Regions from separate parts of the Cupriavidus malaysiensis genome, predicted to be linked through region 2. Evidence: predicted binding sites of a transcription regulator. Region 2 holds the regulator's gene; the other holds the start of a gene.
What was found. Region 2 encodes LexA, which represses DNA repair genes until DNA is damaged. Its sites were predicted from a motif close to ACTGTATNNNNATACAGT; they were not measured.

Region 1 (15,872 bases), 1.2 Mb from region 2:
GGTTGCGGTATTGGTGATCAATCCATGCAGCGCCACCGCCGCTTCGTGGATCTTGGCGGTGACCTCCTTGATGTCGGCGACCCGCACGATCTCAACGTTGGTCTTGAAGGTGCCGCGGGCCGACATGTATGCGATGTGAACCAGACCATCCTCGTCCAGAGAAAGCGCGTTGTGCGCGTACTTGTTGCGCCCCGCCTGGGCCGCCCGTACCTTCTTGATGACGGCCTCGTAGTCCTTTAAATGAGGCACCTGATCCACGAGCTGCCCACACAGGGAGCTTACGATGTCCACCCGCTGCTGGAAGTTGCTGTGCGCCACCATCGCCAACGCGCGGATGTCGGTCGGCGACTCGTAGCCGGCCAGTTTCGAGATCGCGACCGCCGTCGTCGATTCGAGGGAGCCCCACACGCTCACCATGCGCCCGAGTTCGAGCAGGTAATCGTCGGGCACTGGCCAGTTGGGGTTGAACTCGCCGCGTTTGGAGGTCTTCTGGGTGGTCATGACTGGCTGGCCTGGGTCTTCGCTTCGATGGTTTTGAGAAAACGGACAAGGCCACCGATGTGGCTGACGATCAGAACGGCCTCGTCGTGATTCAGCATGGGATTGTCGTGCGCCAGGCTTTGGTCGTTGCGAACCGCGTTCATCGCTTCCAGGGTCGAGATGCTGGTCTTGAGGATCCGCTCGGTCATTTCGCTTTCGATCTGACCGGAGCCACGCAGGTGCTTCACGTACTCACCCATCAGGCTGTGCAACGGTTTCTCGCGCGTGACGGCAATGCCGCGTCGCTCGCAGAGCGTCCGCAAGAACTTCATCATGAAGACGTGTACGCGGTCCAAAGCCGTGGCGGGCTCGTTCGCCTCGATCGCGGCCCGAATGTGCTTCGCCGCAGCGGTGAAGTCCAGAGCGTTGACGCTCGCCGTAAAGGCGTCAACCTCGGGGACCGGACTGCTGAGTTTCAGCCGGGCAATGATCGCCTCGACGGCGGCCCGCTGTTGCGGGTCGTCCGGCAAGCATCGAAACTCCTCACCCCATTCGATCAGCGCGTCGAGCGCCCGAGCGACCGTGTGGTCGGACTCCAGCTCCCAGAAGGCACGCATCCGCTTGGCCTTGGACGTGCCTTTGAACTGGTACTTCTCGTCGTAGATGTTGAGGCCAACCTGTTCCTGGAAGAACTCACCCATCGTTCGGTCGGAAAAGTTGAGCACGAGACCGCTGCCCATGTCGAGGAACGGTTCTAGGCAACGGCGATCACGTGAGGTCAGGCTCGACATAGCAGTCACATGAAGAGGCGATAGGGGTACGCATGCCCCGGAAGATCTGGCACATTCGCGATGGTACGTGCGAGCCGTTGCGAATAGCGAATGGTCACCGGAACCGGGTCGTACAACGCGTCGTTGTTCCAGTCCATTTTGGTCAGCGCGAGGGTTTCCAACGCAGCAACTTCCAGCGGACCGCTGCCCGCGTGACGGATGATGTTGAGCGGGCGCGGAATGCTCTTGCTTCCCTGGAAAAACAAGGCACCGCTGAGCGCTGCCGACGGGGCATTGCCCGATGCCCACAACAGCGCCGACCGGTCCGTTCGCGTGAGGACAGTTCCCCGCGGCACCGGCGCTCGATCAGGCACACTTTTGGGTCCGCCCTTCTTTCCCTGCTTCAGCCACACGCCACGCCATGTGGCGCTGCTGCCGATCTCGATGCACTCCACCTCTGGAACCGTCGACAGGCCGTCGAAAACGCCTTGGAGTTCTTCGTCCTTGAACGACGTCGTTTTGTGGACGACGAGACGTCGCGGCAGCCGTCCACCATTACGCCCAAGGTAGAGGCTCAGGCTACGTGCCATTACCGCCCGCATGTCGCTCCGACTGAGAAACGGGTTCCGTCTGGCTTCGCGCGGATCCGCCACCTGCTCCTTGGCCTCGAAAGCGACGAACTGCATGCCACCGCCGTCCGCGTCGAACACCTGCGAGCAGCACGTGACGAACTGCGCGGACTTGGGGTCCCCGCGCAACGCGTAGGCGAGACCGATATAGGCCGTGTCTTCTGGTACACCGACCATCGGCGCGAGTTTCCAGGGAATGCCGCCCGCCTTGGTGAAGAGCGCGATGGCCAGGCGCCAGGCCAACGACGCCTTGAGCCGGAATGTGAAAACGCGATCGTTGATGACCTGCGTTGGGATGGCGTACCGGGCTCCAAGGGCCTTCAACGCGTCGTGGGCGTCGAATCCGTTGGCCGTGAATGCCGTTGCCCACGCATCAGGGAGATGTACCAAGACGACATCAAACTGATCGTGCAACGCATCGAGACGCGCCATGGCTTCCGACATCGCCGAAAACAACCGCTCATGGGGCGCCCCAGTACGCGCCAGGGCCATGAGATCGTCGGGCCACTTAATGTGCACGTCCTTCGGCCCCGCGACGAGCGGAACGCGAAACAGGTTTTCAAATCCGGGGAACGACGGCACGTAGTTGCGCCGGTCGCTCGCCTCGTGACCTGATCGGATCGTGTCCACCAAGCCTTTGAGCTTCGGCCAACCTGATGCAGGGGCGATTGTCGCGACACGAAGCTTCGGGGTGTAGCCCTCGAACGTCTTGCCGTTGTAGGCACCGAAACGCAAAAGGCCGCGCAGCGGGTTCTCGTCGAGGTCTGTGTCTTCGCTGTTAAACGTGAGGGCCGGCTCGTCCAGCAAGGAAAACGATGGCGCCTTCGAAAGGTTGTAGTCCATGGTCACTGGTTCCTTTGGAAGTACGCATGCTCATGGCTCGGACGGCTCCACGCCGTGATGGGCGAAACCTTGAACACGGCGTCGATGCCTTCGTCCTGGGGAACGCCCGTCGTCAGCAGAACGCGGCTCCCATCGCCCGCCAGCGTATCGGCCCACGCGTCGATGATGGCCGACCAAACGTGGTTGTAGCGCTGAGCCCATCGCTCCCGCCGCCAGTCGATGGTGGGGTCGACGAAGCGCGGACGGTCAAGGCTAGTTTCGGTGTCTGGGCGATCCTGTGCGGGTTCGGGATAAGGGACGTCGACGAACGTGGCCGGCTCGAACGTCAACCACCAGCGATCGGCAGCCTGCTCCAGGTGAAGCTCTACCCCTTCCTGGAAGGGGTACCCCTGAGGCGTCTTCCCGTATAGCGCGCTCGAATACGCGTTCCGCAGTCTGGCCTGCCGGGCCAACCGCGTCTCGCGCGCTTGCGGCGTTTCCTTGTCCGAGTCACCTCGAACCATCACCGCATGACCACTGCGCCGCCAGCGCACCCTCAGCGGACGATTTCGGCAGACGGCTCGCGTCAAAGCGTCGTATAGCAGTCCGAGCGCCCAACTGTCGTCGGCGGGTGCCAGGTTGACCGTACCGTCGAGCCGCCCGCCCGCTGGTCCGAAGGCACGAGCCAGCTCTTCGTCATTCCCGAACGCGGCTATTTCCTTTCCTCTGCTGGCGACGATCGCCCACACGTCGGCGTCCCTCAGCATCTGACGAGCATCCGGCGTGGTCACGCTCCGCTCCAGCGTGATGCGCCTCGCCACCCTCGGCATCTCCAGCACTGGGATGGCCGAGCAACGAAGAATGGGGAAAGCGCTGTGCTCCTTGGTTGGCAACGGCACCGGTCTAACCACGCTGGGCGGAGCGAACGACCCGATGTGGGCGTCGAGCTGCTGCGGCCACGTCGAACCATCGGCAATGTCTGCCGCCAACTCGTCGAACGTCTGGCACTCGACGACCGTGACCCGCACGCCTTTGGCCGCCGCGGCCTCGAGAAAGGCCCGGACGTCCGGCAACAATCCGTCGGTCGATCGGGTTACCCAATGGATCCCCGCGGGGTACGGCGTGGGCTGGGCCAGGGCATCGTTCAGAGCATTCATCACGGAAGCGTCGCGCCCGCTGTAGCCGACCACGATCAGGCCATACCGACCGCAAGCACTTGTCAGGACCGTACGCATTTGCGCGTCCTGCTCACGCAGTTCGTCGGTGGTGTTCTTCAGGCTGACCGACTGATAGTCGCCGTGGATCTTCGCCAAGAGCGCGCGGCTCTCGCCGAGGGCGTGCATCGCACGTTCCGCGTTGTCGATCCCCGACACCGACAGGTTAGCGCGGTCATCGGGAGCCACGAGCTGGTCGGTCACCGTCGCCGCGGTTTCCACTAGGCTGTCGAAGTTGGTCGTGAACACGCAAGGGACGCGACCGGTGGTGATCAACCCTGCAAGCACCCGGTGCGCGTAGGACGGCGTGCCCTTTTGCACCGCCAGGCTGATGTAGTTTCGCCGGTCCTGCGGTGTTGGGTAGACCGCCTCAAATGCCGCGGCGTACTCCGTGGGATCGTTCGGCGGCGGGAGGACCGAGCGTGACGCAAGGAACGTGTCGATGCGTTGGATCCAGAGCGGATCGTCAGCATCAACCTCCTTGAGCTTGGCCCCGGACAGATCACAAAAAATCCGCTTTTTGAAGTCGGTGATCATCGCATAGCCGGTGGGGATTCCCGCAGCGGCTGAAGCACCCGCCCCCAAAAGCCATGCGTATTGCGTTGGGCGAAGGCAAAACATTCTGGCGAACTGCGACCCCGAAACCGTTTGAATGCTCAAAACCGCTCCCGTCTGTTGTCGTTTTGGGCGCCACCGCAGCGCACAGGATTCTCCCGCCCTCGCGCAACGGCACGCATTGCGGGGCTGCCAAGCCGTGTCGTCAGCCCCACCCTATGTCCGACGATTGTAATCAAAAGCCCCGGTGCCACAGGGATGTCGCGATCACGTCGACCTCCCCAACGGCAACCTCACCTGCTAGACTGTATATCCATACAGTATTTGCATCACCATGAACCACCCCGTCCCCCTCGCCGAGGACCCGGCCGCTCTTTTCATCGTCGAGGCGCTTTCGCGCGTGCCGGCGGGCTTCCCCAGCCCCGCCCAGGACCACGCCCAGCGTCGCATCGACCTGAACGACGTGCTGGTCCTCAACCCGCTGTCGACCTTCCTGTTCAACGTCGAGGGCGACAGCATGAGCGGGGCCGGGATCTGGGACGGGGACAAGCTGGTGGTGGACCGTTCGATCGAGCCGAAGCACGGCCTGATCGTGCTCGCGTGCGTCGATGGGGAGTTCACGGTCAAGCGCCTGTACCGCCGCGGGGGGATCGTGAAGCTGGTGGCGGCCAACCCGGCCTACGCGCCCATCGTGTTCTCCGACGCCCAGGAAATGACCGTATGGGGCGTGGTCACCTGGAACCTGCGCCAGGTGCTCGCCACCCGGGTACGCGTGCGGGCCTGAGCCATGCCGACCTTCGCCCTCGTCGACGGGAACAACTTCTACTGCTCGTGCGAGCGGGTGTTCCGCCCGGACCTGGTGGGGCGCCCGCTCATCGTCCTGTCGAACAACGATGGCTGTGCCGTGGCACGGTCCCAGGAGGCCAAGGACCTGGGCGTGAAAATGGGCGTGCCCTTCTTCCAGATCCGCCACCTGGTGCAGGAGGCCGGCCTGGTCGCGCTGAGCAGCAACTACGCCCTGTACGCCGACATGTCCGCCCGGATGATGGCCATCCTCGGCCAGTTCAGCCCGGTGCAGGAGGTCTACTCGATCGACGAGTGTTTCGTGGACCTCACCGGGATGGGCACCCTCGCCGGGAGCCTGACGGTCTACGGCCAACTGATGCGCGAGCGCGTGCTGCGCTGGATCGGGATTCCGACCTGCGTGGGCATCGCCCCGTCGAAGACCCTGGCGAAGATGGCCAACCACATCGCGAAGAAGAACGTCGGGCGCCCGTGGTCGGGGGTGTGCGACCTGACCGCGCTACCGGAGCGCGATCGCGACGAGTTGCTGGGCCTGGTCGAGGTCGGCGAGGTCTGGGGCGTCGGCCGCCGGTTGCGGGAGCGCCTGGTCGCCGACGGGATCGCCACCGCGCTGGACCTGAAACGGGCCAGCCCGTCGTTCGTCCGGTCCACCGTCTCGGTGGTGCTCGAACGCACGGTGCACGAGCTGAACGGGATCGCCTGCTACGGGTTCGAGGCCGAGGCCCAGCCGCAAAAGCAGATCATCTGCTCCCGGTCGTTCGGCCACCCGGTGCTGACCCAGGAGGACCTGTCGATCGCGGTGCGGGATTTCGCCGCCACCGCGGCCGAGCGCCTGCGACGCCAGGGGCTAAAGGCGGGCCAGGTCCACGTGTTCATCCAGACGTCCGCGTTTCGCAAAAAGGACAAGCAGTACAGCGCCGCGGTGGTGGTGCCGCTCGCCGTCCCGGTGGGCGACACCCTGCGCCTGGTGGAGGCCGCGCTGGCCGGCCTGGCCCGCCTGTACAAGCCGGGCTTCAAGTACGCCAAGGCGGGGGTGATGCTGCTGGACCTGACGGACCGAACGGTGGAGCAAGCCGACCTGTTCGCCGGGCCCGCGCCACGACGCGAGCGCCTGATGGCCGCGCTGGACGCCGTGAACGATCGCTTCGGACGCGGGACCCTGCGGGTGGGGAACGTCGAGGGTCACCAGGCTTGGCACATGAGCCAGAACGCGAAAACGCCCAGCTACACGACCGAGTGGGAGGGGCTTCCGACGGCACGGTGAACCGATGCCGGCGTTGCGTGCGCGAGCACCTTTGAGCGGTGCGGATGGGCGCATTTTTCCTGCTATAGTGTGCCCAGGCTGTCGTCGCCTGCCGCACGCGCCCTCCGGGGCATGACGAAGACGATGTTCCACCGCACCCACCCCATTCCATAGTCCTTGTTTTCGATGGGCGGTCCGCAAAGCGTGCACCGGATTTACCGCCCTGGAGAAAGCAATGGATACGCAGCAGTTGAAGCTGCTGGCCGGGCTCGTCCGCGGCCTTTTGCAGCCCACGCACCCCTCCCTTGGTCATGGCCAGGCGCTCGACCTGATCGCAGCGCTGCCCGGGCTTCGTAACTGGCCCGAGGTGATGGCGTTCCCCGAGCGCGTCGCCGCCGCCGAGCTGGACACCACCTCAACCGGCCGCCTGGCGTTCCGCCTGAAGAAGCGCTTCGCGGTCGACATGTCGCCGCAGGAGTTGCTTGTCGCGCTGTCGCCGCCCGGTGCGGTCGTCGCCCGCGGGGCCCCGCAGATCTGGCCGTCGGGTCCCGTTCCCGGCGTCTATATCGCGACCTCCCAGAAGGCGATCGACGCCCTATTGGAGGTGTACGAGGACGCCACCGACGGCGCGCTGCTCTACGCCGAACGCGCCGGCAACGGATGGTCCAGCGCCATCGACCTGGGCGAATACGGCCTCTGGTCGTCCGGCCTGGATCGTGTGCCCAGCGGTACGTTGCTGGTGGTCGGCCCTCTCGAACTCGACCAGCAATCCTGGGATGGAACTGCGAGCCGTCTTGAAACCGCTTGCCGGTACGCGCTGGACTCGGGGCATCGTGTCGCGGTACTGCTCGACACCCCGACGCCCGAGATGCTCCACGAGGACGTTCGGCTCATGGTCACGTCCAGGGACGGGCACGTGGACGAAGAAACGGCACTGATCGGCGTCGTCACCGACGAGGGCGAGTTGCAAGCGCGCGTGCCGTTCTCCGGAGCATGGCCCACGATAGAACCGGTCACGCCGGCGGGAACCGCCGACGCTTTGCCGACGCCGCTCGTTGGACCTTTGCGTGATGCGCTCGCCGAACGTACGAACGGCTTGTTGCTGTTCGGGTCCGCCGTCATCGCCGAACATTCCGCGATGGACCTCGTGGCGGCCTCATTGGCGCTGACCGAGCACGCCGGTCCGGCCGCCCGCATCATGGCGCGCCACCGCTCGACGCCATCGAAGGACTGGGACGTGCCAGAAGCGATCCGGCAACTGCCCTTCTTGCCGTCGATCGAGAGCGCCTACGCCCAGGGCTATCGCCGCTTGATCTACCATCCCAGCTACACCGAACCCGAACTGTTGTTGAAGTACAGCGAGGACGCGCTGCTGATTTGCGGCACGTATGGCGCCGACGTTATGAACGTGTTCATGAGCACCATGCGCGCGGGTGGCGGGACGGACATGGAGGCGGACCTGCTGGCCCGCATCATCGCCATTGCAGCCACCACACCCCTCCCGTCCAAGGATGGGAACAAGGTGGTCGCCGATTTGTACGTGGCTACCAGCGCGCCGATCGACAACGTGGCCACGTTCGAGCAGATCGAACAGTTCCTGAACGACAAACTCCTCACACGGTGGAAGGATGGGCTGGCCAGTCTCCTCGACGCGGGCATCGTCGCGCCCGCCGAGGCGAAGAAGGCTTTCCCACGAAGCGAGGGCATCAAGGCTTTCGTTGACGAATACGTCAAGAAAAAGAAGGCGCGCGCAACCGCGTAAGCGGACACGGCACCCGGTGCTGTCAAGGTGCCGGGCGCAACGTTTCGAACTCATGCAATCGGGGGACCGCCATGGACGTGGCCTGGTTTCTGAACCAACGCCTGGATTTCATCCGGCAGCTTTACGCCCGCTCGTCGGCGCCCTTCGTCGAACGCCGGACCAAGATCGAGAACGAGGAAGAGCCCTTTGTACCGCCGTACTCGGAGGACCCGGAACCCGCGTTCATGGTCGAATGGCAGGAGGCCAACGATTCGATCGACGTCCTGGGCCATGCGTGCCTGTGCATGCTGGCGTCGGCGTTGCAGGCGTACCTGCAAACGCGCGTCAGGCTCCACTGCGAAGAGCTGAGCCCCGAGGACCGCAAACGCGTGTTCAGGAAGGGCTGGGTGCGGGGCTACGACACGATCTTTACCGAGGCGTTCAAGATCCCGTTCGCCGACGGCCCGGTGCCCATCGCCGTCCTGGAAGACATCGTGCTGACGCGCAACAGCATCCAGCACGACCTGGAGATCACCACCAACCGGCCCAAGCACGCCGACCGGAAACCGGGCGCCGCGCGCTCGGTGTTCCTGGACGCCCGCGAGGTGGAGCTGCTCGATCGCCTGGACCCGGACGCGCAGACCTGGTTGGCACCGCCCATGGTGCACGTCAGCCAGGCCTCCCTCGAAGCCACGATCAACACCGTGGAGCGCTTCGTCGCCGGGCTGGACGCGGCCATTGAGGAGAGGCTGTACGGTCCGGGTTGACACCTGCCAGGAACCGAAAAACCCAACCTTCGATGCTGTGGCCACGAGCGATGTAGATGCTCATTGCATGACCATGGCGTCCGTCGCCCGCCTGCAAAGCAGCGTCAGGCTATCATGGCGCGACCGGGTCTCTGGCATGACCGAGACCGGTTTCCGGGGTTATTGCAGGGTAGACGATGAAAAAAGAATGGGCTCCCTCCACGTGGGGCCGAAAACTGACACGATCGCCGGACTGGCGCCTCTTCCTTGAAGGCTTGAAACTGTCGTTGACGGTGGATGGAAAAACGCACGCCGTCAACATCGACGACGCTGGCGCGTACCGGGTGAATCCGGGCGTGTTCTGGACCGACGTCACGCTCCACCCAGGCCCCTCGCGGGTCGTGAAGGTGGACGGGTTGCCCAACGCCCGAGGGACCGATTTGACCAGTGCTGTGGAAGCTGCGCTGGTCGAGAAGCAAATCCGCGAGGACGTGGCGTTCCTACGTGACGCTCATCAAACCGTGCTCGATTGGCTGGACCACAAGGCCCAGCAAGAGCAGACTGCAGAAGCCGGTCGGCGATGGATCACGCACGAGGTCCAGGCGGCCATTGAAGCGGCCCGACCATCCATCGACGTGAAGGCCATTCGTGCGCGCATGACGAAGGCCAACGTGAACGCCAGGCTCGGCCAGGAAGCTGCCGAGATGGAGCGTTCCCTCGTCCAATGGGAAACCGACCATCGCCCCTACTGGGCCGCCCTCAACGCGGCCCATACGAAGCGCGAGTTGACGGCGTGCAAGGACCTGTTCGACCGGGTGGAGCGCAAGCCTCTGACCGAGGAGCAAGCGCGGGCCGTGATCTGCTTCGACAACCGCGTGCAGGTCGTTGCGTCGGCCGGCTCGGGTAAGACGTCCACCATGGTGGCAAAAGCCGCCTATGCGATCGACCGGGGCTTCGTCGCACCGAAGCGGATCGTCATGCTGGCCTTCAACAAGCAGGCCGCCGTCGAACTGGCGGAGCGTGCCGCCAAATCGTTCGAGCGGCTGGGCATGGACGACGTCGCGGTGGAAGCCTCAACCTTCCACGCCCTGGGCCTTCACATCATCGGCAAGGCCACGAAGGAAAAGCCCGACGTCCCGGATTGGGCCACCGACGCCGCCGGCGGCATCAGCAAGCTGACCGAGATCGTCGATCAGCTCAAGGACCGCTCCGCCACCTTCCGAACGCAATGGGACCTCTTCCGGTTCGTGTTTGGCAAGGATCTGCCGACGTTCGGATCGAACGGCACACCGGACGTCTGGGACGAGCAAGGCAACGGTCGAACCCTCACCGCCGACGGGAAGCGCGTGCGCAGCCAAGAAGAGGCCACCCTCTCCAACTGGCTCTTTTACAACGGCGTGGATTACCTCTACGAGGAGCGGTACAAGTTCAAGACCGCCGACGAGGATTATCGCCAATACCGCCCGGACTTCTTCTACCCGGGCATTGATCTGTACCACGAGCACTTCGCCCTGGACGCCAACGGCAAGGCCCCGCCACACTTTGGCGACTACCTCGCCGGCGTCGAGTGGAAACGCACGTTGCATCGGGAACGCGGCACGGCGCTGATCGAAACAACGTCGCACCAGGTACGCACCGGCGACGTGTTCAAGCACCTCGCCAACGAGCTGACCCGCCGGGGCGTCGAACTCGACCCCAACCCGGATCGCGAGATTCCCTCGGGCGGTCAGAAGCCCATGGAACCCGCGGAACTGGTGACGTTGGTGAGAACGTTCATCAGCCACGCCAAAAGCAACTGCTTGAACGCGGCGGCGCTGCGCCAACGCCTGGACGCCCTGCCGGACGATGCGTTCAAGTACCGGCACCGCCTCTTCCTCGACATCGCCGAGCCCATCATCAAAGCGTGGGACGCCGCGTTGGCGGCCGAGGACGGCATCGACTTCGAGGACATGCTCAACCTGGCGGCCGAGTATCTGGAAAGTGGTCGTTACGAGGCGCCCTACGAGCTGGTCATGGCCGACGAGTTCCAGGACGCCTCCCGGGCTCGGGCCCGCTTGTGCCGCGCCTTGGTTCAGAAGCCCGGGCGATACCTGTTCGCCGTGGGCGACGACTGGCAGTCCATCAACCGTTTCGCCGGCGCGGACGTGTCGGTGATGACCGGCTTCCGGGAATGGTTCGGCCACGGGCAGGTGCTCAAGCTCGAACAGACGTTCCGCTGCCCCCAGGCGCTGTGCGACGTGTCCAGCCGGTTCGTGTCGAAGAACCCAACGCAGATCAGCAAACGCGTGACGTCGGTCACCCCGCCCATCGGACCCATGCTGCAAGCGTTCCAAGTGGACAACAAGGAAAAGCTGGCCGACGCCATCGCCCAGTTCGTGATGAAACTGGCCCATGGGGTCCAAGACGGCAGCATCCCACCTGGGCGAGACGGGAAAGTGTCGGTCTTCGTGCTTGGGCGCTACAACGCCGATCGGCAGTACGTCCCGGCCAACAAGGCCCGCTTCGAGCGCTGGGTGGACGTGTCGTTCCTCACCGTCCACCGATCGAAGGGAAGCGAAGCCGACTACGTGATCTTGCCGGAAATGCTGAGCGTGCTGCGCGGGCGTAGCTTCCCGAACACGCGCGCCGACGACCCGGTACTGGCGTTGGCCATGCCCGCCGGGGACAACTACCCTAACGGGGAAGAGCGTCGCCTGTTCTACGTGGCCCTGACCAGGGCACGGCGCAGCGTGGCCATGTTCACGGCACGCGGTCAGTGCTCCAGCTTTTTGAGGGAACTTGTGCAGGACGGCGCGGTGTCGATCACCGACACCGACGGCCAGGTCGTTCAGGAGGAGGAATGCCCCTCGTGCAAACGAGGGGTTCTGGTCTTGCGCACCGGCCCCTACGGGGAGTTTCGTTCCTGTTCCAACTTCCCCGCCTGCAAGTACAAGCCCAGGAAGCGGGGAAACGCGCCAGTGCCTGCGACCACCCACGGAGCGCGGGCCAGCCAGACCAACCGCCGACCCACGGCCTCGTCCACCTCGCGGCGCTGACCGCCACCGTCCGCGCCCCTTCGGGTGCCCTGCGCGGGCCTGACCGGACACCGATTGGACGCGGGTGGCCCACCACACACAAACCCCACCGGGACGGTGGGGCATCGGGCTGTCGCCGGTGATCGCAAGCGATCGGTCAGTGCATCTGCGCGAGCTCCACGAGGCGCGCACCCGCTGCCTCGCACGCGTCCTGCAGCTCGCCGAGGCTGTGCAGCACGCCGTTCGGTTCGTCGTACAGGACGGTGGTGTTGCCGTCGAGCACCAGACGCCCGTCGCGGATGCCTGCCATCAGCGCACGGCTGTATGCCGTGTCCACCTCCGGCCCGAACGCTCCGCGCTGCACCGTCCAGAGCAGGTCGTCCAGGAGCCGCGCCGGCACGTGCAGGTTTTCAGCGCGGACGGTCTCACGGGCGTTCATCGGGTCGTCTCGATCAGCGCCGGCCGAAGCTGACCGTCGAGCGCGTCAGGCCCGCCTTGCGACGCGGACCGAACACCGCCACGCGCCCCGTCGGGGATGCCGCCGCTGCCGCACCCGGTGCCTTGCCCGGGCCTTTTCGGTACGCGTCGTTCGCCTCGACGCCTACCTCGACCGCCTTGCCCAGCAGGTGGCAGTGGGCCAGCAGTCCGACAACGTGGCTGAACAGCATCACCGCGAAGAAGTCCAGGACGGTCGACTCCGCCTGCTCCGGGGCCGGCTGGGCGGGTTGTGCCGCTCGCACGGGCGCCGGGTCCTCCACCGCCGCGCTGAGCATGCCGGGCGGCAGGTAGGAACGCTTCCCGAAGGTGACCACCCGGGACACCGGACGGTTCAGCAAGCCTCGGGTGGGGTGCAGGACAAAGTCCTGGGTGTTCATGGGGTCGCTCAAGGTCTCCTCCGCGGGCGATCGTTGCAGGTCCTACTTCCAACCTAGCAGGGCCCCAGCAGAACGCAATCCGTGCCTTGGCACACGCCCAAGCACGGGTTCACGAGGGGATCAGTCCGCGTACGTCCCATACGACGGCGGGCTGGGCACGCGGTCCCGATCGTCCAGGATGGGCCAGTTGCGCATCACGTCCGGGAGGACGAAACGCTCGAAGGACGTCGGGGCCGGTTTCGCCGCCTCGGCCGTCGTGATCAGCTTCTCCATCGTTTTGCCGAACCGCTGCTCCATCGTGGTGTACCTCCTGGTGTGGGTTGATCGGACGCGGGACCTGCGATCGCCGCGCACGTCCAGATCTAGCAGCTTCCATCGACCCGTCAACCTACATACGGATCGCCCATGAACGGCCCATAAGACGGGCCCTGGCACGGCTTGTACTTGACGTTGAGCCGCTGTCAAACGCATTTGAAATCTGAGCCACTTCGCGCCTGATCGCGCAAAGTAAAACTGAGCCAGTCGTTACTTCTTCGATGACGAGACGTGACCGGCTTGACGTTGCTGTCTCAGTCTGTAGCTGTCTCCTTTGATCTGGATGATGTGGGCATGGTGCAGGATGCGGTCGAGCATCGCTGCAGTCAGTGTGGTGTTGCCACCGAAGGTCTCGTCCCACTGCGCAAACGGCAGGTTGCTGGTCAGGATCATTGAACCGCGCTCGTAGCGTTTGGCGACGATCTGGAAGAAGTGGCTGGCCTGATCTCCCGAGAGTGGCAGATAGCCAATCTCGTCGACGATGAGCAACCTCGGGCCGAGAATGTTGTGTCGAAGTACGGCGTCGTATCGCTCCTGTCGGCGTGCGGCCTCGAGCTGCAACATTAGATCCGCCGCCGTAATGAACTTCGTCTTGATGCCGGCCTGCGTTGCAGCGTATCCGATCGCTATCGCGAGATGCGTCTTGCCCACGCCTGACGGGCCAAGCAACACGGCGTTCTCGCCCCGTTCGATGAAGCGCAGGGTGGCGAGCTCGTCGATCGTCTTGCGCGGGGCCCCGACGGCGAAGCTGTAGTCGTAGTCATCCAGTGTCTTGAGAGCGGGGAACCCCGCCATGCGCACCAGTGTTTGCCGCGAACGAACTTGCCGCGTCTCTCGTTCGTGCGCGAGCGCGTTCTCGAGGAAATCGAGGAAACTCCATTGTTTGGCCGCCGCGTCGCTGGCCAGAGCGACGTATCGGTGCATGAGCCCCTCGAGCTTCAAACTCTGGCAGTGCCCGTCGATGCGTTCCTGCTGCAAGTTCATGCGCGCACCTCGGTCAGTAATTGCTGGTAGACGGACAACGGGTGCTGGATCGACATTGCTGGATCAACGCGTGGCCGAGCGACGGCACGAGCCGGCAATCGGGGCACCGCGTAACCCGGCATATCGCGCAAGCAAGCCCGTTCGCGTTGCTCCAACAGAATCGCGGGTGCCAGCCCTGTAACCGGATGCACTCGCTGGTTAGCCACGTCGCGCAGCCATTTACTCACCTCGACGTTCGCAGTCACGGCATCGAGCATCAAGCCGGATTGCTTGAGCTGGCTCGCCAGCGGCACATAGAAATTGCCACGCAGGTAGCGGTGGAATCGCTCGACCTTGCCTTTGGTTTGCGCGCGGTACGGTTGGCACAGTCTGGGTAGGAAGCCGTACCGCTTGGCCAGATCGAGCATGCCGGCGTGCCAGCGGTGTTGACCGTCGCCATATGCATCGCGCTCGACAACGATAGTCTTGGCGTTGTCGTAAAGGATCTCGCGAGGAACGCCACCCAAGGCTTCGAACAGCGCATGATGACAGGCGACCAGCGTCTCGGCGCGTTCATCGGTGGTGAAGCGTGCCCAGCGCCACCGACTAAACCCGAGCGTGGCGGTGAAGGCGTAAAGCGGGTCGGTGCCTCGGCGGAAGACCACGAAATCGCACTGCATCTGCCGGCCAGGCTCGGTCTCGAACCTCACGACCGGGTCTGGCTTGGGCACGGACTTATGCGCGTTCATGAAAGCCTGCAGGCTTCGCAGTTGGCCCTCGTAGCCGCGCGCACGCAGCTCGCGCAGCAGCGCCGGCGCAGCGATGATCTCGGGTGCTGCGGCGCTCATGCGATCGAGGATGTACGCCTCGAACGCTCCGAGCTTGGTTGGCCGCGGTTCACGCGGCTTGTAGCGCGGCACGTCCTCGGCCGACAGGTACCGCGCCACCGTGTTGCGAGAAATACCCAGGCGCCGCGCGATCTCGCGCTCCGATACGCCTTGGGCTTTGAGCACATGGATTTGCATCCACTGTTCCTTCTGGAGCATCGCCAGCCTTTGCGCGCAAAAGGCTGACTGTACTGAAAGGTGGCTCAGATTTACTTCGCGCGAAGTGGCTCATTATTACTTTGCGCCCAACACCGCACCGTCTTAAGCTGTGAGTAACGCACCCGCGGGTGCCCACAACAGGGGGAGGTCCATCGTGTTTTTCTTTTTCTGGTTCCCGCCGATGAAGCTGCTCCCCCGTGAGGAGCGGATCCGGCGTTTCAAGATCCTGGGGGTCGTCCTGGCCGTCACGGCCGTGTGCGTGGGCGGGGTGGTAGCGCTGAACTCGCTGCTGCCGAAGCCCGCGCCCGCCAACGTGGTGGTCGAGCCCCCGGCACCGGTGCCCCTCCCGACCCCGCCGCAGGTGGTGCCCCAGGCTCAGCTCGACGCCACGCGCGAGAAGGTCCTCACCGGTGCCGACCAGATGGCCACCGAGGTCGAACGCAAGGCCCCGGGGACCATCCAGGCCCAGCAGGCCCGCAGCCTGGCCGACTTCCTCGCCTCGCATTGCGGAAAGCCCGGCGGGTGCCTGAAGAAGTAAGCCGCGATCGCCCCATGTGAAAACGCCCGGTCATGCCGGGCGTTTTGCTTGCTGGGTGCGGTTCCGTCAGGACCCGTCGCTGTCCGGTGGGATCGACGCCGGGGTGATGCACTGCCG
Region 2 (15,872 bases):
CCCTTGTTGCGCGCCGCCTCGAAGATCTCGTTGCCATGCACGGCCAGCAGCGCCTTGTTGGCGGTGACCACGTGCTTGCCATTGGCGATGGCCTTGAGCACCAGCTCCTTGGCCACACCGTAGCCGCCGATCAGCTCGACCACGATGTCGATGTCGGGACGGTTCACCACCTCGTTGGCGTCGGCCACCACTTCCACCTGCCCACCGGTCAGCTCGCGGGCACGTTCGGTATTCAGGTCGGCGACCATTGCAATTTCGATGCCGCGCCCGGCGCGGCGGCGAATTTCCTCCTGGTTGCGCTTCAGCACGTTGAACGTGCCGCTACCGACGGTACCGATGCCAAGCAGGCCTACTTTGATGGGGTTCATGAACAATCTGCTTCCAGTTGACGAATGGGGGAAACGGCGCCGCGCCGGGCCTCAGGCCGCGATGGCACCGTGGCGTTTGCGGTATGCCTCGAGGAAGCGCGCGACACGGCTGATGGCCTCGCGCAGGTCCTCCTCGTGCGGCAGGAACACGATGCGGAAGTGGTCGGGCTTGCCCCAGTTGAAGCCCGATCCCTGCACCAGCAGCACCTTCGATTCCTGCAGCAGCTCGTAGATGAACTCCTGGTCGTCCTGAATCGGATACATCGACAGGTCGAGCTTGGGGAACAGGTAGAGCGCTGCCTTGGGCTTGACGCAGCTGACGCCCGGGATGGCGGTGACCAGCTCGTAGGCGAGATCGCGCTGGCGGCGCAGGCGGCCGCCCTCTGCCACCAGGTCGTTGATGCTCTGGTAGCCGCCGAGGGCGGTCTGGATGGCCCATTGCGCCGGCACGTTGGCGCACAGGCGCATCGAGGAAAGCATGTTCAGCCCCTCGATATAGTCCTGCGCCGGGCGCTTGTCGCCCGACACCACCATCCAGCCGGCGCGGTAGCCGCACGAGCGGTAGTTCTTCGACAAGCCGTTGAAAGTGACGGTCAGCACGTCGGTCGACAGCGAGGCGATCGAGGTGTGGGTACGGCCGTCGTACAGCACCTTGTCGTAGATTTCGTCGGCGTAGATGATCAAGCCATGCTCGCGCGCGATCGCCACGATGCCGAGCAGCAGCTCGTCCGAATAGAGGGCGCCGGTCGGATTGTTGGGGTTGATGACGACGATGGCCTTGGTGTTCGGCGTGATCTTGGCGCGGATGTCGTCCAGGTCGGGCATCCACTCGTTCTGCTCGTCGCAGATATAGTGCACCGGCGTACCGCCGGACAGGCTCACCGCCGCCGTCCACAGCGGGTAGTCGGGTGCCGGAACCAGCACCTCGTCGCCGCTGTTGAGCAGGGCGTTCATCGACATCACGATCAGCTCGGATGCACCGTTGCCGACGTAGATGTCTTCCAGGCCCACACCCTGGATCTTCTTTTCCTGCGTGTAGTGCATGATCGCCTTGCGCGCGGCGAAGATGCCCTTGGAGTCCGAATAGCCCGCCGAGTTGGGCAGGTTGCGCATCATGTCCTGCTGGATCTCCTCCGGCGCGTCGAAACCGAACACGGCCAGGTTGCCGATGTTCAGCTTGATGATCTTGTGCCCTTCTTCTTCCATCTGCTTGGCCTTCTCCAGCACGGGCCCGCGGATGTCGTAACAGACGTTGTTGAGTTTGTGGGATTTCTGGATCGGTTTCACGGCGTGTCGGCGAGGGCTGGGCTGCCGGTCTCCTCGGCAGCGGGCAATTCGGGAATCTGGACGGAAATCGGGAGGCGCGTCCGCTGCAATGCAACGCGAACGTGGCAGACAGGGAGGCAAAAGCTATAATTTATCGGATTATGACAGACTTCGGCGCGGATTCTTGCATTGCAGCGCAGTGCATGCCGTGCCGCCGCCGTGACCCGCCCGCCCCCGCGCTGCACGGCCGGGCCGCCCGCGGCCCGGCACCGGCCCCGCACCGGCGGGCACCTCGAAGGTGCCCTTTGAAACTCCACGCCGACCAGCCCCAAGCGCTCAATACCGTCACCGCCTATGGTCCGGGCTATATCGAAATCAACCTGATCCGCCACACCGAGTCCGTGCTGGTGATGCCGGAGGGCGAGATCCGGCCATGGCCGGTGGAGCGTTTCGAGGACCTGCAGGCTGCCCATTTCGAGGCCTTGCTGGAACTGGGGCCGGAAGTGGTGCTGCTGGGCACCGGCGCCCGCCTGCGCTTCCCGCACCCCAGGCTGACCGCGGCGCTCGCGAACCGTCATATCGGCGTGGACGCGATGGACCTTCAGGCAGCATGCCGCACCTACAATATCCTGATGGCCGAAGGCCGGCGCGTGGCGGCCATCCTGATGCTGGACCCGGTGGCCTGAAGCCGCTCTCCGGTCCGCCCGGCGCACCCGGGAAGTTGAGCGGCCGCCACGCTTGAAGTCTGGCCGGGCGCCCCAATCTGCCTTTGCCGTAGTGGCCGCCCAGTGGGGACAACCCCGTGGTGGCAGCCCCCGTTTCCTGCCTCTCCCCCAGGAGCCTCAAGCAATGACCGTCAGCCTCGACAAGCCCGTACCGGATTTCAGCGCCCCCGCGACCGGAGGCACCTTCAGCCTCGCCGGACAGCGCGGCAAGACGCTGGTGCTGTACTTCTATCCCAAGGACAACACGCCCGGATGCACCACCGAGGCCATGAACTTCCGCGACCAGCACGAGGACTTCGTCGCCGCGGGCGCCGTAGTGTTCGGCATCTCCCGCGACAGCCTCAAGTCCCACGAGAATTTCAAGGCCAAGCTGGAACTGCCCTTCGAACTGATCTCCGACGGCGACGAAGCGGTCTGCACGCTGTTCGATGTCATCAAGATGAAAAAACTCTATGGCAAGGAGGTGCGCGGCATCGAGCGCAGCACCTTCATCCTCGACGCCAAGGGCGTGCTGCGCCACGCCATGCGCGGCATCAAGGTGCCCAACCACGTCGACGAAGTGCTCGAGCTCGTGCGCGCGCTCTGAGCGCCGGCAAGGCCCGCGCCGGCGTGGCAGGCGCGCCACGCTGGCCACGCCGGGCGCCGATTGCCAAACACGGGGGCTTCAGATACATTGACCCGTAATGAGTTCAGAATCCGGCTGCCACACCGTTTCGTCGTTCCGACCCAGGCGCTCCCCGCCACGGGCCGGTAGCGGAGCTGCCGTGTCGCCGCCCGCGATGAAAACCGCCCTGCCCGTCTACCGGGTTCGGCGGTTTTTTTGTCTGTGCGCGCAACCAGGCCGCCGCCTGGCACCCGCCGGCCTGCGCGCGCTTCCCGCTGCGTCCCCCTGAAAGGAAAGCCAAGCATGCCGCTGCCCACCATGCCCACCAAGCCGGCTCAACTGCTCGATCCGAGCGAGTTCGCCCCGGTCACCGCGTTGCCCAAGGCCAGGACCGCGACACAGGGCAAGAAACCGGTGCCCGCGCTGGAGCGCGTGGCCTTGCTGGAAACCGGTGATGCGGAACCCGCCCCGGCAACACGAGCGCGCGCCACGACCACGCGCGCCCGCGCCAAGGACGTGCCCGCGGTTCCGGTGGCCCCGCCCGTAGCAGCCCCCGTCAGCGTCCTCAAGCCGGCCACCGCCCCGAGCCGGCGCGCGCGCAAGGACAACGGCCCGAGCAAGCTGTTCGTACTCGACACCAATGTGCTGATGCACGATCCGTCCTCCCTGTTCCGCTTCGAGGAACACGACATCTATCTGCCGATGATGACGCTGGAGGAACTGGATAACCACAAGAAGGGCATGAGCGAAGTCGCGCGCAACGCCCGTACCGTCAGCCGCACGCTCGACGCGCTGGTGGCAAACACCGACGGCGCGCTCGACGAAGGCCTGCTGCTGGCCAAGCTCGGCAACCGCGACGCGCAGGGCAAGCTGTTCTTCCAGACCCGGCTCAACGACATCAAGCTGCCCGAAGGCCTGCCGCAGGGCAAGGCCGACAACCAGATCCTCGGCGTGGTCAGCGCGCTCAAGGAGCAGCAGCCGGGCCGCCAGGTGGTGCTGGTGTCGAAAGACATCAATATGCGCATCAAGGCCCGCGCGCTGGGCCTGCCCGCCGAGGACTACTTCAACGACCAGGTCCTGGAAGACAAGGACCTGCTCTACTCGGGCGTGATGGCGCTGCCGGGCGACTTCTGGACAAAGCACGGCAAGGGCGTCGAAAGCTGGCAGGATCCGAAGTCGGGCGCGATGTTCTACCGCCTGACCGGCCCGCTGGTGCCGTCCTTCCTGGTCAACCAGTTCGTCTACCTGGAGCCCTCCGACGGCAGTCTGCCGCTCTATGCGCAAGTCAAGGAGATCAACGGCAAGACCGCGCTGCTGCAGACACTGAAGGACTTCACCCACAACAAGAACAATGTCTGGAGCGTGACCGCGCGCAACCGCGAGCAGAACTTCGCGCTGAACCTGCTGATGAACCCGGAGGTGGACTTCGTCACCCTGCTGGGCCAGGCCGGCACCGGCAAGACGCTGCTGGCGCTGGCCTCGGGCCTGGAGCAGGTGCTCGACCAGAAGCTGTACAACGAGATCATTGTCACCCGCGCCACGGTGCCGGTCGGCGAGGACATCGGCTTCCTGCCGGGCACCGAGGAAGAAAAGATGCAGCCCTGGATGGGCGCTTTCGACGACAACCTCGAGGTGCTGCAGAAGAGCGACGACAGCGCCGGCGACTGGGGCCGCGCCGCCACGCAGGAGCTGATCCGTTCCCGCATCAAGGTCAAGAGCATGAACTTCATGCGCGGGCGCACCTTCGTCAACAAGTTCGTCATCATCGACGAGGCGCAGAACCTGACGCCCAAGCAGATGAAGACGCTGGTGACTCGGGCCGGCCCAGGCACCAAGATCGTGTGCCTCGGCAATATCGCGCAGATCGACACGCCTTACCTGACCGAAGGGTCGTCCGGCCTGACCTATGTGGTGGACCGCTTCAAGGGCTGGAGCCACAGTGGCCATGTCACGCTGGCGCGCGGCGAGCGTTCGCGCCTGGCTGACCACGCCGCCGACGTGCTCTGAGGCAATTGACCACCGTCCCGGCGGGCCCAGGACGGGGCCCGCCGGCGTGTGCCCGCCACGCCCGAGACGGCGTGGCGGGCGTTCGCGCTTCCAGCGGGCGTTGCTTTCCGTTGTTTCAACCTGGCAGGAGGAGTCATCGATGCAGGACTGCCCGACGCAATTCTCCAGGCAGCGGCCACGTGCCGCCCGCGCACCCGCGACCGCTTCCCGTACCGGCTGGCTGCCGCTGCTGCCTCTGCTCGCCAGCCTGTCCGCCGTCGTAGCCTGGCACCCCGCCTGCGCCGCGGACGGGCTGGTGATCCGCACCATGGGGCCGGTCAGCTACGTCTGCGGCGGCGTCGCCGAGGACGAGCGCCAGGCGCTGGCCGCGCAGGAGCAGAACTTCAATATGGGGGTGCTGTTCACGCGCGGCGAAAACGGCGAGTACCTGGCCGACGTGTCGGTGCGCCTGGTCTACGACGGCCAGGAGGTCGCCCGTTTCCGAGCGAACGGTCCGCGCTGCCTGATACGTGCGCCGGAAGGCAGCTACAATATTGAAGCAAGCTACAAGGGGCAGCCGCGCTCTCTCACGGTGAACACCGGCACCCGTAACGCGCAATTGCGCTGGTAGCCGCGCTGGCAGCCAGGCAGCAGCCTGCTGGCAGCCGGATGGAAGAGACCCAGAGGATGCCCGCAAGCCGACACCCCGCAGCCGTCGCAGCGCCCACCGGACCTGCCCGCCAGGTCGGCTGCGGCCGCCCGCGCCTCGCGCTGGCCTGCCTGGCGGCCCTGCTGCTGGCTGCCTGCGCCTCGTCGCCGCCAGCCCGCTATGCTGGCTCCGCGCGCGCGCCTCGCCCCGTGATCGCCGACCCGTCTGCCGGCACCGAGGAAATCTCCATCCAGGCTATGTCGCTGGTCGGCACGCCTTATCGCTATGGCGGCAATACACCCGATTCCGGCTTCGATTGCAGCGGGCTGGTGCGCTACGTGGTGGCGCGTGCCGCCAATGTGAACCTGCCGCGCACCACCGAAGCCATGGGCGTGCGCGGCGCTCCGCTCGAGCGCAGCCAGGTGGCGGCGGGCGATCTGGTCTTCTTCAATACCACGGGCCGGCCGAATTCCCATGTCGGCATCTACGTCGGCCAGAACCGTTTCGTGCATGCACCGTCCACAGGAGGCACGGTGCGCCTCGAGGACATGAGCAAATCCTACTGGGCTTCGCGCTACAACGGCGCGCGCCGGGTCTCGGGCCCGCTGGATCCCGGCGACTCGCCGGTCATGGTGGTGCAATCGACCCCGGCGCCCGCCTCCTCCTCCACGCCCGTCCGCGCGGCCACGGCCCAGCCGGCCGACGACGACGATCCGATCGCGGCCTTCGCCAACCGCTGAAGCCGAAATCAAAAGGCCGGGCATCGCCCGGCCTTTTCTGTCATCCGATGCCGGTCGCCCCGGCACCCGCGGCATGCGGGGTCAGAGCACGTGCTTGCCCACCCACCAGGCGATCGCCGCCATGAAGGCCGAGGCCGGAATGGTCAGCACCCAGGCCCAGACGATATTGCCCGCCACGCCCCAGCGCACGGCGGACATCTTCTGCACCGAGCCCACGCCGACGATGGCGCCGGTGATGGTATGGGTGGTGGACACGGGCACGCCCAGCGCGGAAGCGATGAACAAGGTCAGCGCACCGCCGGTCTCCGCGCAGAAGCCGCCGACCGGCTTGAGCTTGGTGATCTTCTGCCCCATGGTGCGCACGATGCGCCAGCCGCCGAACAGCGTGCCCATACCGATCGCCACGTAGCAGCAGACGATGACCCACACCGGGGGCTCGGCGCCACCGGCGGCCACGTGGCCGCTGGCGATCAGCAGCATCCAGATGATGCCGATGGTCTTCTGCGCGTCGTTGCCGCCGTGGCCCAGGCTGTACATCGAGGCGGACAGCAGCTGCAGCCGGCGGAACCAGCGGTCGACGCGCGACGGCGGCGTGCGGAAAAAGGTCCAGCCGACGATCACCATCATCAGCGAACCGAGCACCATGCCGAGCAGCGGCGAGATCAGGATGAAGGCCACCGTCTTCAGCAGGCCGCCGCCCACCAGTGCGCCGGTGCCCGACTTGGCCACCGCCGCACCGACCAGGCCGCCGATCAACGCATGCGACGACGATGACGGAATGCCGTAGTACCAGGTGATCAGGTTCCAGGCGATCGCCCCCATCAGCGCGCCGAACACCACATAGTGGTCGACGATCGCCACGTCGATGGTGCCGGTGCCCACGGTGGCGGCGACCTTGAGGTGGAAGATGAAGATCGCGACCACATTGCACATGGCCGCCATCGCCACCGCATGGTGGGGCTTGAGCACCCCGGTGGAGACCACGGTCGCGATGGAGTTTGCCGCGTCATGGAAGCCGTTCATGAAATCGAACAGCAAGGCGAGCGCCACCAGCAGGGCGATCACCCACAGGCTCATTTGTACGGTCTGCATGCGGGTACGCGCCTCAGGCGTTCTCGAGGACGATGCCCTCGATGATGTTCGCCACGTCCTCGCACTTGTCGGTGATGGTCTCGAGCTGCTCGTAGATGGCCTTCAGCTTGATCAGACGCTTGACGTCGGTCTCGTCGCGGAACAGCTTGGACATGGCGGCACGCATCACGCGGTCGGCTTCCGACTCGAGCTGGTCGATCTGCTGGGCAGTCTTCAGGATGGTGCTGGCATTGCTCATGTCCTCGAGCAGGCCCACGGCGATCTTGACCTGGTCGCAGCACTGCACGCAGATGGCGGCCAGGCGGCGTGCCTCCTCGGTCAGGCTGGTCACGTCGTACAGCGAGATGGTTTCCGCCACGTCCTCCATCAGGTCGAGGATGTCGTCCATGGTGGTGATCAGCTTGTGGATCTCGTCACGGTCCAGCGGCGTGATGAAGGTCTTGTGCAGCAGGTCGATGGTGTCGTGCGTGATGCGGTCGGCCTTCTTCTCGGTGGCCTGCACGCGGCGCGCATGCGCTTCGGCATTCGGCAGGTCGTTCACCAAGACCTCGAGTTCGCGCGCGGCGGTGGTCGCGCATTCCGCGTGCTGGTTGAAATATTCGAAGAACTTGCCCTCGGTGGGCATGAATCGGCCGAACATGAAATGTTCCTTGTCGTAGCGCCGGGGGGCGCCGCTGGGATTGTTGCGGGGGGTGGATGCGGCGGACACAGGTCCGCATGACACGACAGCCGCGCGAAGGCGGCTGTCATCAAGTCGCAATATTTTACAGGGTTGCCGGCGCCGCGCCGCGACAATCGACGCAATTTGCGTCTGCTTCCCGCGAAGCCGCGCCGGTGCTGGCGTCAGGTGTCGTTGTCGAAGAAGGCCGGACCGCCGCTGAAGTTGTCGAACTTGGTGAACTGGCCCAGGAAGGTCAGGCGCACCGTGCCGATCGGACCGTTACGCTGCTTGCCGATGATGATCTCGGCCGTGCCCTTGTCCTGCGAATCCGGGTTGTAGACTTCGTCGCGGTAGATGAACAGGATCACGTCGGCATCCTGCTCGATGGCGCCGGATTCGCGTAAGTCTGACATCACCGGCCGCTTGTTCGGCCGCTGTTCCAGGCTGCGGTTGAGCTGCGACAGCGCGATCACCGGGCAGTTCAGCTCTTTGGCCAGGCCCTTGAGCGAACGCGAGATCTCGGAAATCTCGGTGGCGCGGTTCTCGCCGCCGCCCGAGCCCGACATCAGCTGCAGGTAATCGATGATGATCAGGCCGAGCTGGCCGCACTGGCGCGCCAGCCGGCGCGAGCGCGCGCGCAGCTCCATCGGGTTCAGCGCGGGCGTCTCGTCGATGAAGAGCTGGGCATCGTTCATGCGCTGGATCGCATGGGTCAGCCGCGGCCAGTCCTCGTCGAGCAGGCGCCCCGTGCGCAGCCGGTGCTGGTCGAGCCGGCCGACCGAACCGAGCATACGCATGGCGAGCTGGGTACCCGCCATTTCCATCGAGAAGACCGCGACCGGCAGCCCCTGCTCGACAGCGACGTGCTCGCCGATATTGAGCGAGAACGCCGTCTTACCCATCGACGGACGCCCGGCGACGATGACCAGGTCGCCCGGCTGCATGCCGCTGGTCATCCGGTCCAGGTCGATGAAGCCGGTAGGCACGCCCGTCACGTCGGACGTCGAATCGCGGTGGTACAGCTCGTCGATGCGCTCCACCACCTGGGTCAGCAGCGGCTGGATCTCCTGGAAGCCGGCCTGCCCGCGCGCGCCTTCCTCGGCGATGGCGAAGACCTTGGATTCGGCTTCGTCGAGCAGCTCGCGCACCTCGCGGCCCTTGGGCGCGAAAGCGGCGGTGGCGATATCGTCGGCCACCGTCACCAGCTTGCGCAGCACCGAGCGCTCGCGCACGATTTCCGCATAGCGGCGGATATTGGCCGCACTCGGCGTGTTCTGCGCCAGCGAATTGAGATAGGCCAGGCCGCCGACTTCCTCCGCCTTGCCTGCCACCTGCAGCATCTCGTAGACGGTGATGACGTCGGCGGGCTTGGTGGCCGAGATCAGGCGGGCGATGCTCTGGAAGATCAGCCGATGGTCGAAGCGGTAGAAGTCCGCCTCCGACAGGAAATCCGCGATGCGGTCCCAGGCGGCGTTGTCCAGCAGCAGGCCGCCGAGCACCGATTGCTCGGCCTCGATGGAGTGCGGCGGGACCTTGAGGTTGTCTAGTTGGGGGTCGGCGACGGGCGCATTCATGGGGGGCAATTATAGCGGCGACGGGGCCCGGCCCGCGCGGAGAATTCGGCAGTGGCGAACCACTGTGGCGTCGGCGGCGTCACGCGACGGACAAGAAAAAAGGCAGAAGCCCAAGCTTCTGCCTTTTCTCGTGATCCGAACCGGCCGGTGCGTGCCGCTGCGGGCACCGCTCCAGCCTGGCGCCGGAATCTCAGACCTGCTCGCCCAGCACCGAGACGGTCACGTCGACCACCACGTCGGTGTGCAGCGCCACGCTGACCGGATGGTCGCCGACCATCTTCAGCGGACCGTTCGGCAGGCGGACCTGCGCCTTCTCGACGACGAAGCCTTGCGGAGCCAGGGCTTCGGCGATGTCGGCGTTGGTCACCGAGCCGAACAGGCGGCCATCCACACCCGACTTCTGGGTGATCTGGATGGTCAGGCCGTTCAGCTTCTCGCCTTCCGCCTGGGCGGCGGCCAGCTTCTCGGCGGCAGCCTTTTCCAGGTCGGCACGCTTGGCTTCGAATTCTTCGATGGCGGACTGGGTCGCGCGGCGGGCCTTCTTGCTCGGGATCAGGAAGTTACGGGCGTAACCGTCCTTCACGCGAACGATGTCACCCAGGTTGCCCAGGTTGACGACTTTTTCAAGCAGAATGACTTGCATCGTATATCTCTCCTTTACCTAGGGCCTGGACAATCAGTTCTTGTGCAGGTCGGTGTACGGCAGCAGCGCGAGGAAACGCGCACGCTTGATAGCCGTATCGAGCTGACGCTGATAGTGCGCCTTGGTACCGGTCAGGCGTGCCGGCGTGATCTTGCCGTTGTCGCCGATGAAGTCCTTCAGGGTGTCCAGATCCTTGTAGTCGATCTGTTCCACGCCAGCCACGGTGAAGCGGCAGAAGCGCTTGCGCTTGAACAGCGGGTTCTGCTGCTGGAAGCGCTTCTTGTTCTTGTTGTCACGTTTGACGAATGCCATGATTCAATCCTTTTCGAATGCTTTACATCCAGTGATGTGAAAGACGAGAGCCTTGCTGTTGCGATGCTTGCGGGCCAGGAAGCCTTCGCAGTCGAGCAGCGTGCCCAGCGGCATGCGCTCCAGGCGCTGGCCGACCGGGCCGATGCCCATCGCCGCGATGGCGAACTCGATCTGCCGGGGAATCTGCGCCTCGACCACCTCGCCAGCGTGCTGCAGCAAGCAGTTCACGACAGGCACGCCGGCCGGCGTGTAGCGCAGGGCTTCGCGTTCGACTAGGGTCGCGGACAGCCGCAACTGGTTCAACGCGCGCCTCCTTGCTGGTCCCGGGCCACCCCGCCGATCCGGCCGGGCAGCGCTCTAGCGCACCGCACCGCCGATCAGGCGGCCTGGCTCTCGCTGCTTTGTTGCGCGGCCTTGCGGGCTTCTTCGCGCTGCACTTCCTTCATCATCGGCGAGGGAGCGGTTTCGGCCTTCTTGGTCTGGACGATCAGGTGACGCAGCACCGCATCGTTGAACTTGAACGCGTGTTCGAGTTCGGCCAGGGTTTCCTTGCCGCATTCGATGTTCAGGCAAACGTAGTGAGCCTTGGCCAGCTTCTGGATCATGTAGGCCAGTTGGCGACGACCCCAGTCTTCCACGCGGTGAACCTGGCCATTCTGCGAGGTGACCAGCGACTTGTAACGCTCGATCATCGCGGGCACTTGTTCGCTCTGGTCCGGATGGACGATAAAGACGATTTCGTAATGACGCATTGACGCTCCTTTTGGGATGAGCCACCCGGGCGTCACGTCCGGTGCGGCAAGGTTGGATAGCCTGCCATTATAGCCCGCAGCAAGCTGGCACGGCAAGCAGACTGCCCGCTCAGCACTGCGCGAAGCACTGCTGCAGCCGGCCAGGGTCCGCCGCCAGCCGAGGATCCCGAGCCAGAGCGAGCAACAGCAGCGCGCGCGCCTTGTAGGGATTCAGGTCACCCGCGGAGACGAACAGGCCGGCGCCAGGATTCGGCAGTGCCGGAATCGATACATGGCCCGCACCGGTGCGGGAACTGCGCACCACCGCGACACCTGCGCGCGCCGCGTCGGCCAGCGCGGCAGCCAGCGCCTCGTGGATCGAACCGTTCCCCGCCGCCGCCACCACCAGGCCCGCCGCGCCGGCAGCCACCAGCGCGTCGACGACGATACGGGAGGGCTGCGCATAGCTCGGCACAATTTCCACCAGCGGCCACTCCCCGGCTGGCAGCGGCCAGGACCGCTCGACCCGGCGCAATGGCGCGCGCATGAAGCTCACCAGCTCATCCTGGACGAAACCGAGCGGGCCGCCCACCGGCGACACGAAGGCATCGACCGCCGAGGTATGTGCCTTGACGACATCCCGCGCAGCATGGATCTGCTGGTTCAGCACCACCAGCACGCCACGGCCGCGCGCTTCCGGATGGGCCGCCACACGCACGGCATCGAGAAGATTGAGCGGGCCATCCGCAGACAGGGAGGTCGAAGGCCGCATGGCCGCGGTCATCACTACGGGAACCGGTACCGCACAGGACAGATGCAGCAGCATGGCCGTCTCTTCCAGGGTATCGGTACCGTGAGTCACCACCACACCCGCCACATCGGGCTGGGCGCACCAGAATGCCACGCGCGCCTGCAGTCTGGCCCACAGCGCAAAGCCCATGTCCTTGCTGTCGACCTGGGCCACCTGCTCGGCCTCCAGGCGCGCCACCGACTTCAACGCCGGCACGGCATCCAGCAGCGCCGTCACCGGCACCGTGGCTGCCTGGTAATGCGCACTGCTGGCCGCGCTGGCGGCGGAACCGGCGATGGTGCCGCCGGTGGCAAGCACGACGATGCGGGGAAGCTTGGACATATCAGGGCGGGAACACGGGTGAGCCGCGATTGTAACCGTACGCCCAACCACCATCACTCCGCCGCACCGGCCACAGGTCGCGCAAATTCCACTTGCACTTCGTCACATACTGTATAAAATCACAGCATACTGTTTAAACATACAGTACCCCTGACACCAAGAACAAAGCGGCGACTCCATGGCAACCCTGACTCCGCGGCAACAACAGATCTTCGACCTGATCCGCAACACGATCCGCCGCACCGGCTTTCCGCCTACGCGCGCAGAGATCGCCGCGGAGTTCGGCTTCTCCTCCCCGAATGCCGCCGAGGAACATCTGCGGGCACTGGCGCGCAAGGGCGTGATCGAGTTGACCCCGGGCGCCTCGCGCGGCATCCGCCTCAAGGTCTCGCGCAGCGATTCGGAAACACCGGACCAGTTCACATTGCCGATGGCCGGCGTGATGCAACTGACCCTGCCGCTGGTCGGCCGCGTCGCGGCAGGCAGCCCCATCCTCGCCGCCGAGCACATCGACCGGCAGTATCAGGTGGATGCCTCGGTCTTCGACGAACAGCCCGACTATCTGCTGCGCGTACGCGGCCTCAGCATGCGCGATGCCGGCATCCTCGACGGCGACCTGCTCGCAGTCAAGCGCGCCAGCGAGGCCAGCAACGGCAAGATCGTGGTAGCACGCCTTGGCGAGGACGTCACTGTCAAACGCTTCAAGCGACGAGGCGACAGCATCGAGCTGATTGCCGAGAACCCCGACTACCCCAACATCCTCGTGAAACCGGGAGAAGAAGAGTTCTCTCTCGAGGGTATCGCGGTCGGACTGATCCGTCCGGCCGGCTTCTAGCGCAGCCGGCCCGACCCCTCGCCGCCGCCAGGTCTGCAGCGTGGCGGCACCTGCCTCACCGTTCCGAAGGCGCCCGCCGACGCTGGCGCCATCCCCCGACTATTGTCAATCGACAGGTGCAACCATGCCGCAAGCCAATACCATCTCCGCCCGCCGCCCGGTCAAGCCAGTGCCTTTCCGCCAATGCAAGGGCGTGCGCATCTACCAAGGCGCGCAGCGCCGCACCATGGTCGGCAGCATGGCCGCCATCTGCCGCATGCTGGAGTTGGCCGAGCCGGCCAAGCTGCACGTCTGAGCCTGCGCGGCACCCGAGTACGCACGGGTACGTGACAGGCGCGGCTCGCCGTGCCGTGCCTGTCACGCCGGGCATTCGCTTTGCCGCATTCGCTTTGCCGCGCATCTGCTTTGCATGATGCACGACGGCGCCCGAGCAATCGCATGCCCGAGCGGTCGTCGCGCACCAACGATTCCGCGATGTTCCATGGCGCCTTCAATCCGCGTCCAACCCTCTGCCTATGCCAGGCAATGCGTAGGGTGCCCCTCCCTTGATGCACACTCCGCCCCTCGTTCGAAGGGGGCATTTCCGTATCTTTACCGTTGTTTGCAATTGCAGCGGCGCGCAGCACGTCAGTGCCGGCGAGATTCGCGTGCCGGCTCGCTAGAATGGCCGCTGACATTGGAATAGCGCCGCACCGGCAGCAGCTCCATCTGCGGAGTCGCCGGCAAGACTGACAGGCGCTCGTACGCGCCGCGCTGCTGCATTGCCGAGGCATACCACGCTGCCTGCCTCGGCACACCGACCACCCTCCGGACAGCGCTCCCGGCCACCACAACGACTACAGATCGGGGACCTCGCTTGCCGCTTCAAACTGTCCAGGTTCTGGCCTTGGGCAATCCCGCCATCGCCACGCTGCTATCCCTGTGCTTCCTGCTGGCCTGGAGCTACGAGCGCGCGCAGCGTCACCTGTTGATGTTCTGCGCATCGTTCCTGATCTATGCCTTGGCCGCGTCAGCGCAGATCCTGCAACTGCCGCGCGACGCTGGCGTGAACCTGCTGCTGTCCTGCGCGCTCTACCTGGGTAGCACCCTGTTGCTGTTGCGCGGCGTCGTAGCACGCGCCGACGCGCAGTTCGATGCCGTGCCGCTGACCACGCTGGCCTGTCTGCAGTTGATCGCGCTGGCGTACTTCCACTATGCCGACGACCAGATCGCGGCACGCATCTACATACTCCACGGCGGCATCGCAGTGATGCTGCTGACCGGCGTCGCGCGGCTTGGCAAACTGCGCCTGGGCGCCGCCGTCGACCGCGCGCTGTATTGGATCCTGCTGGCGTTTGCGCTGAGCTTCGTGCCACGCTCGGCGCTGACCATCACATCCGCCGCGTCCGGCAACGCCGACTCACTAGCGCACTCGCCCTTCTGGATCGCACTGCAGCTCAGCCTGGTACTGTTCGGCATCGTGCTCGGCCTGGCCCTGCTCGCAGGCGCCATGTCCGACGTGATCGACAAGCTGCGCGAGGAACGCGACACCGATCCCCTGACCCGCCTCCACAACCGCCGTAGCTTCGAGGTGCTGGCTGAGCGCGAGATTCCGCCCCGCCAAGGCCAGCCGCTCAGCGTGCTGCTCTGCGATATCGATCACTTCAAGCACATCAACGACACCCACGGCCACGCCGCAGGCGACACGGTCCTGTCGGAATTCGGCCACCTGGTCCTCGCAAGCATCCGCCATCGGGACATTGCAGGCCGCATCGGCGGCGAAGAGTTCGCCATCCTGCTGCCCGGCACCGACGTTGCGAGCGCGCTGCACCTCGCCGAACGCCTGCGCCACACGCTCGAGACGACGGCATTCGAGGCCCTGCCCGGCACATGTACCGTGACCGCCAGCTTCGGCGTCACCGCGCTCGCCGCCGGGGAATCGCTAGATGACCTGCTGACCCGGGCCGACATGCTGCTTTACACCGCCAAGCGCGAGGGAAGGAATTGCGTGGCATTCGAGCACAATCCGCCACCGGCACAACTGGCGAACTCCCGCCAGGCGGCCTAGGCAGGATCCGCAGCGCGACGAGGAGCAAGGACGACTATCAGCCGACCTTGCCTGAAAACCGGTGCGACCTCAGTCCTTACCAGCCACCTGCGCGCCGGCAGCTCCGCCTGACGCCGCAGGCCAGGGCTCCGCATGCTCGATCGGTGCGGCCTTGCCGTTGCCCAGGATAGCTCCATCCACAGCGTACTTGGCAGCGACCCGCGCCTGCACTGCATCCATGACGGCACGCACCGCCGGCCCCGCACCTTCTGAGGCCGCCACCCCGGTGGCCGCCCGGGCCTTGGCGCCAAGCGGATAGAACACAAACTCGACACCCTCCGGCACCCCCGCCTCCTTGGCCAGGCGCCGGTTAAGCTTGCGCAGGTATTGCTTCTTCGAGACCGTCGTTTTCGCCATCGCCATCTCCTGGAGAGTCGAGCAATGCTAGCATGGCAGGACGAGGCACCGTATCGAATGGTCTACGCCATCCATTGGCCGCAACCGCAACAGGCCCGGGAACGGCTGCCG

Region 1: a site for LexA is predicted at 4,775-4,792, ahead of BKK80_RS08480 (LexA family protein). Genes of this name have one in related genera too.

What each region holds. Positions count from the first base shown of each region.
Region 1 covers NZ_CP017754.1:1,929,817-1,945,688, reverse strand. The annotation lists gene BKK80_RS08500 (hypothetical protein) at 1-501, opposite strand, end outside; gene BKK80_RS08495 (abortive infection family protein) at 498-1,271, opposite strand; gene BKK80_RS08490 (argonaute/piwi family protein) at 1,277-2,722, opposite strand; gene BKK80_RS08485 (SIR2 family protein) at 2,725-4,452, opposite strand; gene BKK80_RS08480 (LexA family protein) at 4,805-5,254, shown strand; gene BKK80_RS08475 (Y-family DNA polymerase) at 5,258-6,538, shown strand; gene BKK80_RS08470 (hypothetical protein) at 6,753-8,279, shown strand; gene BKK80_RS08465 (hypothetical protein) at 8,351-9,025, shown strand; gene BKK80_RS08460 (UvrD-helicase domain-containing protein) at 9,202-12,039, shown strand; gene BKK80_RS08455 (hypothetical protein) at 12,176-12,457, opposite strand; gene BKK80_RS08450 (hypothetical protein) at 12,471-12,893, opposite strand; gene BKK80_RS36295 (hypothetical protein) at 13,014-13,190, opposite strand; gene istB (IS21-like element ISBcen13 family helper ATPase IstB) at 13,419-14,192, opposite strand; gene istA (IS21-like element ISBcen13 family transposase) at 14,189-15,217, opposite strand; gene BKK80_RS08435 (hypothetical protein) at 15,399-15,755, shown strand; gene BKK80_RS08430 (hypothetical protein) at 15,822-15,872, opposite strand, start outside.
Region 2 covers NZ_CP017754.1:3,167,854-3,183,725, forward strand. The annotation lists gene BKK80_RS14295 (homoserine dehydrogenase) at 1-368, opposite strand, end outside; gene BKK80_RS14300 (pyridoxal phosphate-dependent aminotransferase) at 420-1,655, opposite strand; gene BKK80_RS14305 (Mth938-like domain-containing protein) at 1,940-2,320, shown strand; gene BKK80_RS14310 (peroxiredoxin) at 2,484-2,945, shown strand; gene BKK80_RS14315 (PhoH family protein) at 3,267-4,970, shown strand; gene BKK80_RS14320 (hypothetical protein) at 5,110-5,580, shown strand; gene BKK80_RS14325 (C40 family peptidase) at 5,637-6,338, shown strand; gene BKK80_RS14330 (inorganic phosphate transporter) at 6,420-7,430, opposite strand; gene BKK80_RS14335 (DUF47 domain-containing protein) at 7,444-8,070, opposite strand; gene BKK80_RS14340 (replicative DNA helicase) at 8,274-9,665, opposite strand; gene rplI (50S ribosomal protein L9) at 9,856-10,308, opposite strand; gene rpsR (30S ribosomal protein S18) at 10,342-10,620, opposite strand; gene priB (primosomal replication protein N) at 10,624-10,923, opposite strand; gene rpsF (30S ribosomal protein S6) at 10,998-11,372, opposite strand; gene BKK80_RS14365 (asparaginase) at 11,482-12,483, opposite strand; gene lexA (transcriptional repressor LexA) at 12,662-13,318, shown strand; gene BKK80_RS37085 (hypothetical protein) at 13,443-13,613, shown strand; gene BKK80_RS14375 (GGDEF domain-containing protein) at 14,205-15,365, shown strand; gene BKK80_RS14380 (hypothetical protein) at 15,435-15,761, opposite strand.